2 regions of the Ensifer sp. Root954 genome follow, and region 2 is predicted to be linked to the other one. Evidence: riboswitches for the same ligand, from Rfam matches in the RefSeq annotation. Region 2 holds a riboswitch; the other holds the start of a gene.

What was found. Region 2 has a riboswitch for FMN ahead of ASE71_RS19830 (6,7-dimethyl-8-ribityllumazine synthase). Riboswitches for the same ligand answer to the same signal wherever they lie in the genome.
Region 1: it holds a riboswitch for FMN, as region 2 does, so the genes downstream of both, ASE71_RS17440 (DMT family transporter) here and ASE71_RS19830 (6,7-dimethyl-8-ribityllumazine synthase) in region 2, are expected to answer to the same signal.

The regions. Positions count from the first base shown of each region.
Region 1 covers NZ_LMJM01000023.1:698,520-704,238, reverse strand. The annotation lists gene ASE71_RS17445 (esterase-like activity of phytase family protein) at 1-1,860, opposite strand, end outside; gene ASE71_RS17440 (DMT family transporter) at 1,928-2,842, opposite strand; FMN riboswitch at 2,930-3,112, opposite strand; gene hupB (DNA-binding protein HupB) at 3,237-3,512, opposite strand; gene lon (endopeptidase La) at 3,733-5,719, opposite strand, start outside.
Region 2 covers NZ_LMJM01000025.1:117,873-123,591, forward strand. The annotation lists gene ASE71_RS19825 (low temperature requirement protein A) at 1-966, shown strand, start outside; gene ASE71_RS19830 (6,7-dimethyl-8-ribityllumazine synthase) at 1,341-1,814, opposite strand; FMN riboswitch at 1,908-2,057, opposite strand; gene ASE71_RS19835 (ABC transporter ATP-binding protein) at 2,181-3,242, opposite strand; gene ASE71_RS19840 (ABC transporter permease) at 3,254-4,036, opposite strand; gene ASE71_RS19845 (ABC transporter permease) at 4,033-4,914, opposite strand; gene ASE71_RS19850 (ABC transporter substrate-binding protein) at 5,098-5,719, opposite strand, start outside.

The DNA.
Region 1 (5,719 bases), on a different contig from region 2:
ACCGGCCTTTTCGAGTGGGTAGCGCACGGCGCCCCATTCTTCGCTCTTCACGTTGTAGGAGACGAGCTTGACGAAGCCCTTCTCGTCATCCTTCCATTCGCGCTGAACCGCCATCCACAGCGTCTGCTCGTCGCCTTCGCCGACAACGGTGATGCCTTCGAAGCCAAAGCGGGTTTCGCCGGCACGCAGCTCTTCCGGCAGGGCGATTTCCTTCTTGATCTCGCCCTTCTTGTTCACGTGGAAGATGGCGTGGCTGTAGAGCTTGTCGGAGTTGCCTTCCGACGCGAGCCAGAAGCCCCCTTCCCCGTCATTGGCGATGCCTTCGATGTCGAGCTTCTGCGCCGGTGCGCCATCGCGGGTGATGGCGAGCGCTTCGGCGATCAGCGCCGGCTTCTGGGTGGCGTCGATGGTGAAGATCGTGGGCTGCGACGAGTAGACCGAATCGTTGACGGCGCGCAGGAAGCCGGGCTTGTCGGCGACGGCAGCGAGACCGGAGAGTGCGCCGAAGCCGATCGGCAGGCCATCCTTCTCGGCGGAGCGGATCTGCGGATAGACCGCTTCGCCCTCGGCACGCTCATAGATCATCACGTGCGAGCGCGCGCCGCCGTCCTCGACGAGATCGACTTCGTTTGCGGTCGCAAGGAGATTGCGCGCGGGGATCGCGACGGCGCCTTCCGGCGAGATGCCCGACGGCAGGAGCTGCAGCAGCTCAGGCTCGGCGCCCGTATCCTTGTAGACGCCGACGATCGAGGCACGCTCGGACAGAACGAAGAACAGGTTGTCGTCACCGAACTTCGCCGCTTCCAGGCCCTCGGGCTCAACGCCCTTGGCCGAAGAGCGCTTCTCCGGATAGTGGCCGATGGCGGCAATCGCATGCTCCAAGCTCGCGCCCGATTCGAAGAGCACCTTGCCGGTGGTGTCGAAGGTCGTGAAACCGCGCGAACCGCCTTCATAGTCGCCTTCGTTGGCAACAACGATGCGGTTGTCGTCGAGCCACTTCACCGCGTCGGGCTCGCGCTTGCGGCCCGGCTGCTCGTCCTTGAAGGCAATCGCGCCGTTGCGCTTGGTGTCGATGTTCTTGAGGTCGACCGTGCCGGCAGAGAAATGCGTCTTCACCGTTCCCGTCTTGCCGTCGATGATGACGATGTGGTTGTTCTCCTGCAGCGTCAGCGCGATCTCGTCCTTGCCGTTGAAGGAAACGAATTCCGGCTCCGGGTCTTCACCGGCGATTTCGGCAAGACCGGTCAGCGTCACGCGCTTCAGCGAACCGCAATCGGCAACACCATCCTTCAAAGACAAGATGACGAGGTCGCCGGCCGGCATCTGCGGGATCTTGCCGTCGTTCAGCTCTTCATCGCGCTCGTTCTCGATGGCGATGGCCGCCAGCGTGCGGTCCTTGTTGACGGCGATCGAATCCGGCTGGCCGCCGAGATCGCAGGTCGCATCGACTTTCTTCGAGGCCAGATCGACGATCGCAAGAAGCCCCGAAGGCTTGACGAAGCTTTCGCGCGTGTTGACCGCGACGAGTGCCTTTGCACCGGCGATGGTGACCGAGGTCGGCTCGCCGTCAAAAGAGACCGTGCCGGCTGCCTTCGGCGCCTTGGCATCGGTGATGTCGATCAGGCCGACGCGCTTGCCGGGGCTGTCGGAATAGACAAGCGTGTTGCCGTCTTCGCTGGCCGTGATGATTTCGGCAGATGTCAGCGCCTTGCGCGCATCGCCTTCCGGCAGGTTATCGGCAACAGCAAAGGATGCAATGCGGTTGAAGACGGGCTCGGCCGCCGCAGGAAATGCTGCGGATGCAAGAAGAACGGCCGCAAGCGCGGTCACGCGCGAAGTGATGGTCATGAAATCCCCCATGTGCGAACACTGAAAACATGGGGGTTCTGCGCGATGCCGATGACAGCCGAATGACAACGCTTGGGTTTTACACCGTTCCGGTTGCAGGCGCGGCGCGCTCGCGCCGCATCTCGTTGCGCATGATGAACAGCGAGGCGCCAAGGATCAGCACTGCGCCGACCCAAAGATATCCTGTCGGCGCGTAACCGAAGACCAGCCAGCCCGCAAAGACGTTAAGCGGCAGCTTCAGATCGTCGAAGGGCTGCACGTAGGCAGCGTCGGCAACAGTATAGGCGAGCGTCAGCAGATATTGTGCGACTACGGTCAGTATCCCGGCGAGCAGCAGGAAGCCGAGTGCTGTCCCATCCGGCATGGTGAAGCCGGCCGAAAGCGCGATGGCGCCGTTGATCGGCGTCAGAAGCACAAGCAGCCATACGGTGATCGTTTCGGGGCGCTCGAGACTTGTGAGGCTCTTGGTGATGAGCGACGAAGCGCCCCACAACAGCGCCGACAGGATCGGCAAAAGGGCGGCCCAGCTGAAGCTGTCCGACCACGGTTCGAGAATAATCATCGCCCCGGCGAAACCGACCGCGGTTGCGGCCCAACGCGCCGCGCCGACGCGTTCGCCGAGAAACAGGCGGGCGCCGAGGATGATGAAGAACGGCGAGGTCATGACCAGCGCGATCGCCTGCCAGATCGGCACGTGCGCCAGACCGGAGACCCAGGCCCCCACACCGAAGGCGGCCAACACCACGCGCGCGACGTGACGCCAGGGATAGTCGGTGCGCATGGCCGACAGCCCGACGCGTCGCAGAAACGGCAGTGAGAAGAGGAAGGCGAAGGCATATTGCCAGAACGCCATGGCGGTGGCTGGAAAACCGAGCTTCATCGTCAGCCATTGGGTGACGACATTGAGGCCGGCGAAAGCGATCCCGGCCAACACCATGAAGCCGGCTCCGGCCATGGCGCGCGAGGAGGAAAAGCCGAGGGAAGTCTGATTCATGTCATGCACCCTGAAAGCGGACCAAACACAAATCAGGACGCATGAGCGCACGGCACGACGCCGGGCATCCCTGCCCTTCGTGCCAGCGACCATTCTCTTTCATCCGGACTATGACCGTCGGCTCCGGAGTTGCACCGGATCTGCTGACCCTCTCCCCAAAAATCGAGGAAAGGCGCTCGCGGGCTTGGGCCACCTTCGCGCGTCTCCAAGACGCCGCGCTGTCATGCCCTTACCGCCGGTGGGGACTTTCACCCCGCCCTGAGAATGGGCAAGCCCTAGAGCAAATGACGGACACCCGCAAGGGCTGCCCCCAAAATGCGAAAGGGTCCGGCTTGCGCCGAACCCTCGAATACCTGGACTGCCGGCCTCGTGTCCGGCCGCCAAGCAAATCTCATCAGCCGTTGACGGCATCCTTCAGGCCCTTGCCGGCCGTGAACTTCGGCACGTTGCGTGCCGGGATGTCAACTTCCGCACCCGTGGACGGGTTACGGCCCTTCGAGGCTTCGCGGCGCGAAACCGAGAAGTTGCCGAAGCCGACCAGGCGAATGTCGCCGCCGTTCTTCAGCTCAGCCTGGATGGTCTCGAAAACTGCATCAACTGCAGAAGATGCGTCGGTCTTGGAAAGTCCGGCCTTCTCAGCAACGGCAGACACGAGCTCATTTTTGTTCATGTTTCCACCCCTTTCAGATTGGTTCGAAACGACTGTGTTTTAAGGCGCGGCGGCTTGCGCTTCGCCCGCGTCTTGCCTTTCCCAATTGCGCCTAATCCCTTGGAATGCAAGGCTTGCAGGGCGCTTTTACAACAAAAAAGACCGGCCAATGGCCGGTCTTCCCAATTTTTCTGCAAAATGAGCGCCGCGCGAGCCGGCTGCACCCATTTTCAAGCGCCCGTCAGTGGGCGACGGAGGAGCCTGCTTCGTCCTGCGAATCAACCGGTGCTACGGTTGCCGGCTCGTTTGCCGGGTCCCAATCGATCGGTTCCGGCATGCGCACCAGAGCGTGTTCGAGCACCTCGCCCACCCGCGAAACCGGGATGATTTCGAGCGCGTTCTTCACGTTGTCCGGGATCTCGGCGAGATCCTTGGCGTTCTCTTCCGGGATCAGCACCTTCTTGATGCCGCCCCGCAGCGCTGCCAGCAGCTTCTCCTTCAGACCGCCGATCGGCAGCACGCGGCCGCGCAGCGTGATCTCGCCGGTCATTGCGACATCCTTGGAGATCGGGATGCCGGTCATGATCGACACGATCGTGGTTGCCATCGCGACGCCGGCCGACGGGCCATCCTTCGGCGTCGCACCTTCCGGTACGTGCACGTGGATGTCACGCTTGTCGAACAGCGGCGGTTCGATGCCGAAGTCGATTGCGCGCGAGCGGACATAAGAAGCCGCCGCGGAAATCGATTCCTTCATCACGTCGCGCAGGTTGCCGGTGACGGTCATGCGGCCCTTGCCGGGCATCATGACGCCTTCGATCGTCAGAAGCTCGCCGCCGACCTCAGTCCATGCGAGACCGGTGACAACACCGATCTGATCGTCACGTTCGGCTTCGCCGTGGCGGAAGCGCGGAACGCCCAGATAGTCGTTGATGTTGGCAGCGTTCACTTCGACCTTCTTGGCCTTGCCCTTGATGATCTCGGTCACGGCCTTGCGGGCGAGCTTCATCAGCTCGCGTTCGAAGTTACGCACACCGGCTTCGCGGGTGTAGGTCTGGATGACCGCCATCAGCGCGCCGTCTGTGACCGAGAATTCCTTCGGCTGCAGCGCGTGGTCGCGGATCGCCTTCGGCAGCAGATGCCGCTTGGCGATTTCCAGCTTTTCCTCTTCCGTGTAGCCGGCGATGCGGATCACTTCCATGCGGTCCATCAACGGCGCCGGGATATTCAGCGTGTTGGCGGTGGTGATGAACATCACGTTGGACAGGTCGTATTCGACCTCCAGGTAGTGGTCCATGAAGGTCGAGTTCTGTTCCGGATCCAGCACCTCGAGCAGCGCCGACGACGGATCGCCGCGGAAGTCCTGGCCCATCTTGTCGATTTCGTCGAGCAGGAACAGCGGGTTGGACCGCTTCGCCTTCTTCATCGACTGAACGACCTTGCCCGGCATGGAGCCGATATAGGTGCGGCGGTGGCCACGGATCTCGGCTTCGTCACGAACGCCGCCCAGCGCCATGCGCACATATTCGCGGCCGGTCGCCTTGGCGATCGACTTGGCGAGCGAGGTCTTGCCGACGCCCGGAGGGCCGACGAGGCACAGGATGGGGCCCTTGATCTTGGTCGAACGCGCCTGCACGGCGAGATACTCGACGATGCGCTCCTTGACCTTGTCGAGGCCGAAATGATCGACGTTGAGCACTTCCTCGGCATGGTTCAGGTCGGTCTTGATCTTCGACTTCTTGCCCCAGGGCAGGCCGAGCAGCCAATCCAGGTAGTTGCGAACGACGGTGGCTTCCGCCGACATCGGGCTCATCTGTCGCAGCTTCTTCAGCTCTGCATCAGCCTTTTCGCGCGCTTCCTTGGAAAGCTTCGTCTTGGCGATACGCTCTTCGAGCTCGGCCATCTCGTCGCGGCCGTCCTCGCCGTCGCCGAGTTCCTTCTGGATCGCCTTCATCTGTTCGTTGAGGTAGTACTCGCGCTGGGTCTTCTCCATCTGGCGCTTGACGCGCGAGCGGATGCGCTTTTCCACCTGCAGGACGGAGATCTCGCCTTCCATGAAGCCGAGCGCCTTTTCCAGGCGCATCTTCACGCTGGTGGTCTCCAGCATTTCCTGCTTTTCGACGATCTTGATCGACAGGTGCGAAGCGACCGTGTCGGCCAGCTTCGAATAGTCCTCGATCTGGCTGGCAACGCCGACGACCTCGGGAGAGATCTTCTTGTTGAGCTTT
Region 2 (5,719 bases):
GTCGGCGTGCTGATCCTTGCGATCGGCCTGCCGCCAATGTTCGAATCGATCGACAAGGGTGAGCATCTCGACAACGGCATCATGGTGCTCGGCTATGTCGTCATGCGGGTGGCAATGCTCTTCCAATGGCTGCGCGCCAGCCGGCAGGACGCGGCCCGACGGGATGCCTGCATGGCCTATGTCAAAGCAATCAGCCTCGCCCAGCTTGGCTGGGTCGTTCTGATCTTCTTCGATTTCTCGCTGCTGGTGACCTTCGTCATGGTCGTGGGGCTGACGGCGATCGAGATGCTGGGCCCCTATGTCGCCGAGATGCGCTACGGCGGAACGCCCTGGCATGCCCATCACATCGCCGAGCGCTACGGGCTGCTCGCGATCATCGCGCTTGGGGAAGGGGTGGTCGGCACGGTCGCCTCAATCTCCGCCGTGGTCGAAGGGCAGGGCTGGAACCTCGATGTCGCGCTCGTCTGCCTCGCCGGTACGGGGCTCACCTTCGGCATGTGGTGGATCTATTTTCTGCTGCCGAGCGCCGAGATCCTGCACCGGCACCGTCAAAAACGCTCCTTCGTCTGGGGCTACGGCCACATGCCGATCTTCGCCTCGATCGTCGCGACTGGCGCCGGCCTGCATGTGGCGGCCTATTACATCGAGCACAAGGCGCATATCGGCTCGGTCGCAACGGTGCTGACCGTTGCGGTGCCCGTCGCGTGCTACATCGGGCTGCTCTATGCGATGTACGCCTATCTTATGCAGCAGGTGGAGCAGTTGCATCTCTGGCTGCTCGCGGGCACGGCAGTGGTGCTGGCCGCGTCAGTGGTCGCGGCCATGGCCGGGCTCGACATGGCCAAGTGCCTGATCATCCTGATGCTCGCGCCCGTCGTCACCATCGTCGGCTACGAGGTGGCGGGGCACCGGCACCGCGTGGCGGCACTGGATCGCAGCCTGCGCAAGAACGAGGCTGCGCATTGATTTTGCGAGTCGAAACAGCGCGTTGCCGGCTCAAGCTGGTGAGCCGATTCAGGTGGTTCAGAGGTTGATTCAAGCGCAGCGTTCGGCGCTGTTCGCCCCTGCCGCTGCCCCCTCACGCTAGCCTTCTCCCCGCAGGCGGGGAGAGGGAACGAGAACTGCCTCGGAGTTTGTGATGGACCCGGGTGGAAGGCCGTTCTCGGTAGCCCCGGGGAGAGAGTTTGCGCGACAAGGGTGCCGCTTGTGTCCTTCTCCCCGCCCGCGGGGAGAAGGTGGCCGGCAGGCCGGATGAGGGGCATTCCCCTCACCGGGCGGATGAGGGGCAAGCCTTCACCGGGCGGATGAGGGGCGAGCCAACCTCAACCGCATCTCGCCGATCAGGCGTTGACGAGCGCCAGCTTGGCGCGGGCATCGAGGATCTGGGCGCAGGCGTTGGCCGCCTCCGTACCCTTGGTAACGAAGTGCTCGCGGAAGAAGGCGATCAGCGGTTCGCTTTCCTGGAAATTGTGCGGCGTCAGTACGGCGGAAAGCACCGGCACATTGGTGTCGAGTTGCACGCGCATCATGCCGTCGAGCACGGTGCCGGCGACGAAATCGTGGCGGTAGATGCCGCCGTCGACGACGAAGGCGGTGCCGAGGATCGCGGCATAGCGGCCGGTCTTGGCCAGCGTCTGCGCATGCAGCGGGATTTCGAGCGCGCCGGGCACGTCGAAGATCTCGACGTCGGCTGCCGAGCCGCCAAGCTTCGTCCATTGCGTGACGAAGGCATCGACGCAGCGGTCGACGATATCGGCATGCCAGCGGGCACGAACGATCGCGATCTTGGCGGCGGGGTGGGAAAGAATGGTCATGGTCTCAAGCCTTTCAGGGTTTGGCGTTTTCCAATGATCCCGTCGGGCGAACATGCATGCGCGCGAGGTCCCGTCGCGGGGACCCACGTTGCTGCTTGCTCTCTTCCATCCGGACTGTGACCGTCGGCTCCGGAATCTGACCGGATCTGCTGACCCTCAGGGTGAAACCCTGAGGCGCTCGCGGGCTTCGGCCTTTCGGCCGCTACCGCCGGTGGGGAATTTCACCCCGCCCTGAGAACAACGCGACTATATAGCGCGACCGCGCGCGGTCAAACGCACGGTGCGACGAAAATGCCGGAAATCACGACAGATTTTTCCAGTGTTTGGAGCCATCGGAAGAAATCGTTCCGATGGCTTCCAATCCGCTTACTCGCGGATGACCAAGAGGTCCTTGGCGGCAAAGCGCAGTGTGACGTTGTCGCCGGAAACCGGCGGGGCCACACCCGGATTGTTGAACATGTCGAAGGAGATGACGTCGCCGCCGACGCGAAGGCGCGTGCGGATGACCGAGCCGAGGAAGCTCGTCGAGACGACCTCGCCGGCGAGCGACGTGTCGCCCGTGGCGCCCTCGGCGATCGAGCCCGCTTCGGGACGAAGCGCCAGCGATATGCTGTCGCCGCCCTTCATGCCGGCAATCGGATCCTTCAGCGCGATCTGCTGGTTGCCGATCGTGACGGCACCCGCGGCCGGGTCCGCGACCTTGCCTTCGATGATGCTGAGCGTGCCGACGAAGGAGGCGACGAAACGCGTTGACGGCGTGTTGTAGATCTCGAAGGGGGTGCCGATCTGGTCGGCGCGGCCGGCATTCATGACGACGATGCGATCGGAGATCGACAGCGCTTCTTCCTGGTCATGGGTCACGAACACGGTGGTGATGCCGAGCTGTTGCTGGATCTGCCGGATTTCCTCGCGCAGCGACACGCGGATCTTGGCGTCGAGCGCCGACAGCGGCTCGTCGAGCAGCAGCACCTGCGGCTTGACCGCAATGGCGCGGGCAAGCGCAACGCGCTGCTGCTGGCCGCCGGAGAGCTGGTAGGGGAAGCGGTCCGCCAGGTGCTCGAGCTTGATCAGCCCGAGCATCTGCTTCACCCTCGCGTCGATCTCCGACTTGTCTGTACCTGCGACCTTGAGGCCGAAGGCGACGTTGTCATGCACGTTCATGTTGGGAAACAGCGCATAGGCCTGGAACACCATGCCGATGTTGCGCTGGTTGGGCTTCAGCGAGTTCTGGTCGCGGCCGTTGATGACGATCTTGCCGCTGGTCGGGCTTTCGAAGCCGGCGATCATGCGCAGGACCGTGGTCTTGCCGCAGCCCGATGGTCCGAGGAACGAGACGAACTCGCCCTTTTCGATGTCCATGTTGAAATCGTGCACGACGTGAACCGGGCCGAAGGACTTCTTGATGCTGGTGAGTGACAGGAAACTCATGGGTGCGGTCCTCAGGCCTTAGGAGGCGCGCTTTTTTGAAAGCGCGAGACGAGCTGGATGAGGCCGAGGCAGCCCCAGGTGATGCCGAATGCAATGACGGCGAGTGCGGCCGGTTCATAGGCGCGGTTGGCGCCCAGGAGCTGCATGTAGGGGCCGAAAGCCGGGCGGTTGAGCAAGGCCGCCATGGTGAACTCGCCGATGACGATGGCAAAGGTCAGGAAGGCGCCCGAGAGCACGGCGACGAGCACGTTCGGCAGAATGATCTTGGCAAGGATCGTCGTCCATCCGGCGCCGAGGCTTTGGGCGGCCTCGGTCAAGGTGGCGACGTCGATGGTGCGAAGGCCCGTGTCGACTGCGCGGTACATGTAGGGTAGCGCAAGCGTCGCATAGCCGAACATCAGGAGGATGTTGGTGCCGGTGAGCGAGCCCGTCAACGGCAGCCAGCTCGAGGTGTTGTAGAGCCGGATGTACCCGAAGACGATGACGATCGCTGGGATGACCAGCGGCAGCAGCGTGATGAACTCGATGACGGGGCGCAGCCGCGGCAGCTTGAGGCGGACCCAGTAGGCTGTCGGCACGACGAGCAGAACACCGAAGAGGATGGTGAACAAGGCCTGCAGCACCGAGTAGGTGAAGGTCTCCTGGAAACGCGGGTCGGCGAAGACCTTCTGGTAAGCGTCGAAGGAGTATTCGCCGCGGCGCATCTTCAAGGAGAAGTTGGTCATGCCGATGAGCGGCAGGGTGAAATAGAGGAGGCCGAAAACGAGGGCTCCCCAGGCCCAGATCTTCTTCATTTCAGCCACCTTTCGCTGCGGCTGCGCAGCCAGATGTAGATCGCGTTGGCGATACCGGTGACGACGATCATGCCGAAGGCGAGCGCGTAGCCGAGATGCGGGTTGCCGAGCACGTCGCCGCGGATCTGGGCAAAGAGCAGGATCGGCACGATCGAGAGCGACGAGCCGGTGAGTGCGATCGCGGTCGCAACGGCGCCGAAGGCATTGGCGAAAAGCAGCGCCAGCGTGCCGAGCAGCGACGGAAGCAGGATCGGGAAGGCGACCATGCGCCAGTACTGCAGGCCGGTGGCGCCGAGGATCTCGGCGGCCTCGCGCCATTCGCGCTTCAGGCCGTCGAGTGCCGGCGTGATGATCAGGATCATCAGCGGGATCTGGAAGAACAGATAGGTGACCGTCAGCCCCCAGAAGGACAGCAGGTTGAAGCCGAGCATCCGGAGGTCGAGCCCGAAGTTCGAGCGCAGGAAGACGGTGACGATGCCGACAGGTCCAAGCGTCGCGAGAAAGGCAAAGGCGAGCGGTACGCCGGCAAAGTTGGAGGCGACGCCGGAGAAGGTGAGGAGCGGTCCGCGGATCCCCTTCGGCAAGCCGCCGAAGACGATGGCGGACGCCATGGCAAAGCCGATCAGGCAGCCGAGAAGCGCCGAGGCGATGCTGATCTTGATGGAGATCCAGTAGGCAGCCAGAATCGAGGGCGTGAACAGGCCGCGGATGTTGTCGAGCGTGAAGCTGCCATCGGGCGTCTGAAACGCGCCGACCACGATCTTCATCGTCGGCAAAAGCAGGAACAGCGTCACGAAGGCGGCAAAGGGAAGAATGCCCAGCCAGTGAAGCGGTAGGCGACGCGCCGGCGGGCTGGCGTCGGGTTTAGCAGATGACATTCCGTTCGCGCCCCTGAAGCCGCGTTTTCCACGCGGGCGTTATCGATTGTTGCAAGCAAGAAGCGGGAAACCGACGAAGCCGCGCACGGCTCCCAGATCTCGCTCCAAGGACTTGAATTTCTTACGAATAACCTATGCGCCCCGACCGGAAAACCGGTCGGGGCGACATGTCTGTGGAAAGGCTTACTGAACGTTCGCGCCGACGACGGAATCCCAGCCGCCGGTGACGGCAGCCTTGTTGGCGTCGACTTCTTCGAGCGTCGGGAAGTAGGCCTTCTCGTAAGCGGCTGCCGGCGGCAGGGCGTCGATCAGCTCCTGCGGAACCTTGCCGGCCTTGACCATGGCGTTGAAGCGGGTCGGGTGGCAGAAGCCCTTGAGCCAGCCGAGCTGACCTTCGTCGGAGTAGAGGTGCTCCATCCACAGCTTCGCTGCGTTCGGGTGCGGCGCGTAGGCGGAGATGCCCTGAACGTAGACGCCGGCGAGAACGCCGCTGGCCGGAACGACGACTTCGGTCGGCGGGTTGCCGTTGAGGGTCTTCGCCCAGCCGAGAGCGTTGTAGTCCCAGGCAACGACGATCGGGGTCGAGCCCTGGGCGAGCGTGCCCGACTTGCCGATAACCGGAACGAAGTTGCCGGCCTTGTTCAGTTCGGCGAAGTAGCCGAGACCAGCTTCACCGGCTTCCTTGCCGGACTTTGCACCCTTGGCGAGGCCAGCGGCGAGAACGCCGAGGATCGCCTGGTTCGAGGCGCGCGGGTCACCGGCGAGAGCAACCTGGCCGGCATATTCCGGCTTCAGCAGATCAGCC